One region of the Enterobacter sp. ECC-175 genome, then DNA from elsewhere that is predicted to be linked to it. Evidence: predicted binding sites of a transcription regulator. Region 1 holds the regulator's gene; each other region holds the start of a gene.
The links. Region 1 encodes Fur, which represses iron uptake genes when iron is present. Its sites were predicted from a motif close to ATAATAATGAGAACNACTATCAA; they were not measured.
Positions count from the first base shown of each region.

Region 2: V1599_RS15270 (TonB-dependent siderophore receptor) is a predicted target of Fur. The motif match lies at 788-810, and genes of this name have one in related genera.
Region 3: feoA (ferrous iron transporter A) is a predicted target of Fur. The motif match lies at 884-906, and genes of this name have one in related genera.

Region 1 is NZ_CP143776.1:1,890,426-1,892,693, reverse strand. It holds gene ybfE (LexA regulated protein) at 1-109, shown strand, start outside; gene fldA (flavodoxin FldA) at 259-789, shown strand; gene fur (ferric iron uptake transcriptional regulator) at 1,081-1,527, shown strand; gene chiQ (ChiQ/YbfN family lipoprotein) at 1,673-2,002, opposite strand; gene chiP (chitoporin) at 2,046-2,268, opposite strand, start outside.
Region 2 is NZ_CP143776.1:3,207,970-3,210,237, forward strand. It holds gene V1599_RS15270 (TonB-dependent siderophore receptor) at 1-769, opposite strand, end outside; gene V1599_RS15275 (GlsB/YeaQ/YmgE family stress response membrane protein) at 880-1,134, opposite strand; gene V1599_RS15280 (flagellar brake protein) at 1,339-2,070, shown strand; gene emtA (membrane-bound lytic murein transglycosylase EmtA) at 2,106-2,268, opposite strand, start outside.
Region 3 is NZ_CP143776.1:240,292-242,559, forward strand. It holds gene V1599_RS01265 (Tex family protein) at 1-157, shown strand, start outside; gene feoA (ferrous iron transporter A) at 947-1,174, shown strand; gene feoB (Fe(2+) transporter permease subunit FeoB) at 1,203-2,268, shown strand, end outside.

The sequences.
Region 1 (2,268 bases):
TGATGCGCTTAACGAGCTGGCTGAAGCACGCAACATTAGCCGCAGCGAGCTGATCGAAGCGATGCTGATCGCCCAGCTTGATACGCTTCGCGCTAAAGTAAAAGTCTGAAAATCCCCCAAATCTCTCTTTTCATGTAGCACAGAGTGCAGTCCTGCGCGATAGCTGTTTCCGCAGGGTTGCGTGTTCTGCTATTATTGCCCTTATCCGTGGACAATTTGCGCCACCATACTATTAAGTTTCAAGAGGTTATTTTACTCATGGCAATCATCGGCATTTTCTTCGGCAGTGACACCGGCAATACCGAAAACATCGCAAAAAACATTCAAAAACAGCTCGGTAAAGACGTTGCCGATGTGCACGACATCGCCAAGAGCAGCAAAGAAGATCTCGAAGGCTATGACATCCTGCTGCTGGGCATCCCGACCTGGTACTATGGTGAAGCGCAGTGCGACTGGGATGATTTCTTCCCTACGCTTGAAGAAGTGGACTTTAACGGCAAGCTGGTCGCCCTGTTCGGCTGCGGCGATCAGGAAGACTACGCGGAGTATTTCTGTGATGCGCTGGGTACTATCCGCGACATCATTGAGCCGCGCGGCGCGGCTATTGTTGGCCACTGGCCAACCGCGGGCTATCACTTTGAAGCCTCCAAAGGCCTGGCTGATGACGACCACTTTGTTGGCCTGGCCATTGACGAAGACCGTCAGCCAGAACTGACCGCCGAACGCGTTGAAAAATGGGTGAAGCAGGTTCGTGAAGAGCTGAACCTGGACGACATCCTCAACGCCTGATATCCCTGCGGCGCGACTCCGGTTGCGCCCGTTGTCCAGGTCAAACCGATTAAATTAATTGCTACAAACTTTTAACTTTTCCGTTCAGACCTGTACAATATCCCCCTGGTAAAACGTGGGCTCCATCGAACAAGTTTGTTGGTGATACCCCATTTTTATAAGCATATTTTGCTTGAGACTTGCAGTTTTCATTTAGGCGTGGCAGTTCTATAATGAGACGCATTATCCCAAGTGCATTCTCTGTCACTTCTTCTTTTGAAGTGAATCGTTTAGCAACAGGACAGATTCCGCATGACTGACAACAATACCGCATTAAAGAAGGCTGGCCTGAAAGTAACGCTTCCTCGGTTAAAAATCCTTGAAGTGCTTCAGGGGCCAGACAATCACCATGTCAGTGCGGAAGACCTTTACAAGCGTCTTATCGATATGGGTGAAGAAATTGGCCTGGCAACCGTCTATCGTGTGCTGAACCAGTTTGATGACGCGGGCATTGTTACCCGTCATAATTTCGAAGGCGGTAAATCTGTTTTCGAACTGACTCAGCAGCACCACCACGATCACCTGATCTGCCTCGACTGCGGCAAGGTTATTGAATTTAGCGATGATTCCATCGAATCACGCCAGCGTGAAATCGCTGCGCGTCATGGTATCCGCCTCACCAACCACAGCCTGTACCTGTATGGTCACTGCGCTGAAGGCGATTGCCGCGAGAACGACCGCGCACACGACGCCAAATAATCCGTATTCATACTCTGAGCCAGCCGCGAGGTTGGCTTTTTTTTTGCCTAAAAAAGCCCGGTGGCGCTGCGCTTACCGGGCCTGAGGGGCTGTGACACCTTTGCAGGCCGGTAAGCGCAGCGCCACCGGGCGTGAATACAGCGCATTAGTTATTGTTGCTGCGAATTTCCTGCCAGATTTTATCGCAGCGCTTCGCCACTTCCTGATCGTTTCCGGTTTTACGCGCCTGGATGCAGGCCTGGTAATCCATCACGCGAACGCTCTCCTGCGTGGCAAACTGCTCGTGCGCCTTCTCTTTTTTCAGCACGTTCAGCACGCTTTGACAGGCCTCGATTTTTTCTGGCGAGCCTTGCGCGGTATTGATACAGGCGCTGTACGCCTCTTTTAGACGCGAATCCTCTTTCGGCCCCGGTGAGGTTGCGCAGGCCGCAAGCCCGGCGGTCATCACCGCGACAAGTACGATTTTCTTAAACATAGCCGTCTCCATTCCGGCGGGCCTTAGCCCGCCAGAGCGTTTATCAGAAGATAGTGAATGGGGCGATAACCATGAACTTCACGTCGCGCTCATCCTGGAAGATGTTGCCGTAACCACCGCCCCAGCTTGGGATATCGGAGTGGTTGTCGTACTGAGTGAAGTGCAGTTTGAACATGGTGCCCTTCGCACGGCCGTCCTGTACGGTGTACATCGCATCAAGGCTGTACGCAGACTCTTTGATTTTGTTGGACGCGTAGTCTTCACGC
Region 2 (2,268 bases), 1.3 Mb from region 1:
GCAGCGGGTTAGACGGCGACAGGCTCGGGGTGTTTTGCGCCAGCGCGTCGACGGTGAGCCGCGTTTTGCCGTCCGGCTGCCAGGTTACGGACGGAGCCACCAGATAGTTTTCGTAGCGCGTGGTGTGCGGCTGGTCGTCGTTCTCCGTCGCTTTGCCCAGCAGGCGGTAGCTCCAGTCGCTGTCGGCAATCTGGCCGGTGGAGTCGAGATAGCCCTCCTTCAGATTGCGGTTTCCGGTGGTAAAGCCCAGCTCGGTTTTCGCCGCCTTCTGCGGCTTTTTACTTTGAATATTGACCAGGCCGCCCGGCGAGCCGCCGCCGTACAGCACCGAGGAAGGCCCTTTGAGGATATCGACGCTCTCAATCAGCAGCGGATCAATGCGCGCCTTGGTGTTGCCCGTGACGTTATACGGCAGCTGCAGCCCGTTATAGAACTCTTGGTCGACCGTGAACCCGCGGATTTTGTATTCGCTCATGTAGGAGGTGTTGCCGCGCACTTCTGTCGATACGCCCGGCGCGTAGCGGAGGATCTCGTTCACGGAGCTGGCGTGGCGCTGCTCGATTTGCGGGGCAGAGACGGTATTGATCACCTGCGGCGTTTTACTTTCGGCCACCGCGGACTTGGTGGCGCTGTTGGTCCAGGCGGGCAGGTCGCTTCCCTGCTCTGCGCCGGTAACCAGAATGGTGGATTCTTCAGCGAACGCGGGAATCTGCAATGCCAGCGCTACGGCTCCTGCCAGCGCGCCTGACGCGAAACGAGTGGTATTCATAGTGTCGTCTTGTTATATATAATATTGTGAACGACAATTATTATCATTTCGATTAGCAAATCAAGACAAAACAAAAAAACGGCCCTCCGAAGAGAGCCGCCTGAGATTTTTTATGCGCGCCTGAGCAGCCGAAACACGATCAGGACCACGACGGCACCGACCACGGCCACCAGGAAGCTGTGCAGGTTGAAGCCGCTGATGCTCCCTCCTACGCCGAACATCGTCGCCAGCCAGCCGCCAACAACCGCACCCACGACACCCAGGACACAGGTCAAGATAAAGCCGCCGCCGTCGCGCCCCGGCATAAGCAGTTTGGCGATAGCGCCGGCAATAAGACCAAAAACAATCCAGGCGATAATACCCATAGCGATGCCCTCTTGCAGATGAATGCATGCACAGAAGCCCTTCTGCGCAGGTTACTTAAGTATAGGCCATCGGCAGAAAATCAGTTTCAACTCACCGACTTAAATTGGCCTGCGCATAAAAAAAATCATCGGTTTGTATTAAGTTTCACCCCGCGCTGCCGATAACCCACAGACAGTCCGTCACCTAACGAGGAGCCATCTGGCGTGAGTCATTACAGTGAGCAGTTCCTGAAACAAAATCCGCTGGCTGTGCTAGGCGTGCTGCGCGACCTGCAAAAAGGCGACGTGCCGCTGCGCATCAGCTGGGCCAGCAGCCAGTTCATCAGCAAAATTCTGGACGCCTCGCCGGACGCGCTGATTATCGACCTGGGCAGCCAGGAGCAGGAAAACCGCGCCGCCCTGCGCGCCGAGAACATTTCGGTTACGGCGGAAACCCAGGGCGCAAAAGTCGAGTTCGTCCTGCCGCGTCTTGAGCCGAGCGTCTTTCAGGGGCTGCCCGCCTTTACCTCTTCGTTACCCACTAACCTGTGGTTTATTCAGCGCCGGGAATATTTTCGCATCAGCGCGCCTCTGCATCCCGCCTACTTCTGCAAAGCCAAAATGCCGAACAAAAATGAGATCCGCTTTCGGCTTTTCGACCTGTCTTTAGGCGGCATGGGCGCGCTGTTGGACACGCCCAAGCCCGACGGGCTGGTCGAGGGCATGCGCTTCTCGCAGATTGAGCTGGATATGGGGGGATTTGGCCGCTTCTGGTTCGACGCCCAGCTGATTGCCATCAGCGAGCGCAAGGTGGTGGACGGTAAAAATGAGACCATTACCACCCCGCGATTGAGCTTCCGCTTTCTGAACGTGGGGCCTGCGGCCGAGCGTGAGCTTCAGCGCATCATCTTCTCGCTGGAGCGCGAGGCGCGCGAGCGCGCTAATAAGGTTCTGTAAGGCGCGTCGGGCAGGATGGCCGCCCGACGGCGGCATTACATAGCGTCCATCGCTTTCTGCACTTTCCAGATGTAGCGAGGCGCCTGCGGTGCCGGGTGGTTTTTCGCGACGTGCTCGACGAACTCGTCTTTGTCCATGTCGTTAATCTCCTCGATGGCTTCCTTACGATCGGACGAGAAGGTGCGCAGCAGCGCCCCT
Region 3 (2,268 bases), 1.7 Mb from region 1:
TGGCGAAACCAACGCCCGTCGCGGCAGCGGCGGCGGTGCGCGCGAGCAGCAGCGTCCGGCAGCCAAAGCGGCAAAACCACGCGGACGCGACGCACAGCCTGCGGGCAACAGCGCGATGATGGATGCGCTGGCGGCGGCGATGGGTAAAAAACGCTAAACCCTCACCCTAACCCTCTCCCTAAAAGGGAGAGGGAACTGCACGGTGCGGTCTTTTCCCCCTCGACCCTTTGGGGAGAGGGACTGCACGGTGCGGTCTTTCCCCCCTCGCCCCTTTGGGGAGAGGGACTGCACGGTGCGGTCTTTCCCCCCTCGCCCCTTTGGGGAGAGGGACTGCACGGTGCGGTCTTTCCCCCCTCGCCCCTTTGGGGAGAGGGACTGCACGGTGCGGTCTTTTCCCCCTCGACCCTTTGGGGAGAGGGACTGCACGGTGCGGTCTTTTCCCCCTCGACCCTTTGGGGAGAGGGACTGCACGGTGCGGTCTTTCCCCCCTCGCCCCTTTGGGGAGAGGGACTGCACGGTGCGGTCTTTCCCCCCTCGGCCCTTTGGGGAGAGGGACTGCACGGTGCGGTCTTTCCCCCCTCGCCCCTTTGGGGAGAGGGGACTGCACGGTGCGGTCTTTTCCCCCTCGCCCCTTTGGGGAGAGGGAACTACACGGTGCGGTCTTTCTCCCCCTCGCCCCTTTGGGGAGAGGGTCGGGGTGAGGGGAAATAGGGCAATAATATATGAAACCGATTGCACATCCTTATTTAAACCACGAATTATCACCCCGTTAACAAATACTCTCCTTTTCGTTTTCCCGGCACGTCGGCAAATATTGAGCAAGGTCAAACAGTCCGTAAATTAATACCGCTAACAACATTCCGTCACAGTTTTAATATTGCTGATAAAAACTATTCTCATTATCATCGCAGTGTAGATTATTTAACCTCTCGTGAAAGTAGGCGCTATGCAATTCACTCCAGACAGTGCATGGAAAATTATCGGTTTCACCCGTGAAATTAGCCCGGCCTATCGGCAAAAGCTGCTCTCGCTGGGCATGCTGCCCGGCTCGTCGTTCCAGGTCGTGCGCGTGGCGCCGCTGGGCGATCCGGTGCATATCGAAACCCGACGGGTAAATTTGGTTTTACGTAAGAAAGACCTCGCCTTAATTGAAGTTGAAGCGTTATCCCGATAACAGCCAGCGGTTCAGTGAGTCTAAAACAATGAAAAAATTAACTATTGGCTTAATTGGCAATCCTAATTCCGGCAAGACAACCCTATTTAACCAGCTCACGGGCGCGCGCCAGCGCGTCGGTAACTGGGCAGGCGTAACGGTTGAACGCAAAGAAGGCCAGTTCACCACGACGGACAATCAGGTCACCCTGGTTGACCTGCCCGGCACCTATTCGTTAACCACCATTTCGTCGCAAACGTCGCTCGATGAGCAAATCGCCTGCCACTATATTCTGAGCGGCGATGCCGATTTACTCATTAACGTCGTCGATGCCTCTAACCTTGAGCGCAACCTTTACCTGACGCTGCAGCTGCTGGAGCTGGGCATCCCGTGCATCGTGGCGCTCAACATGCTCGATATCGCGGAAAAGCAGAAGCTGCGCATTGACGTGGATGCCCTCTCCGCGCGTCTGGGCTGTCCCGTCGTGCCGCTGGTCTCTACCCGCGCGCGCGGCATCGACGCCCTGAAGCTGGCAATTGACCGCCACGCGGGCAACGATGACGTCGAGCTAGTGCATTACGCCCAGCCGCTGCTGCGCGAAGCCAATTTGCTGGCGCAGGAGATGGACAAAAGCATGCCTGCGAAACAGCGCCTGTGGCTTGGCCTGCAGATGCTGGAAGGAGATATCTACAGCCGCGCCTATGCGGGCGAGGCGGCGGATAAGCTTGATATTTCTCTGGCGCACCTGAAGGACGAACTCGACGATCCCGCCCTTCATATTGCCGATGCGCGCTATCAGGCTATTGCCGCCACCTGCGAAGTGGTCAGTAACGCCCTAACGGCAGAGCCAAGCCGCTTTACCGCCGCCGTCGATAAAATCGTGCTCAACCGCTTCCTCGGCCTGCCGGTCTTTCTGCTGGTGATGTACGTGATGTTCCTGCTCGCCATTAACATCGGCGGCGCGCTCCAGCCCATTTTCGACGCGGGCTCGGTTGCCCTCTTCGTCCACGGCATTCAGTGGCTGGGCTACACCCTGCACTTCCCGGAATGGCTGACGATTTTCCTCGCTCAGGGCCTGGGCGGCGGTATCAATACCGTGCTTCCGCTGGTGCCGC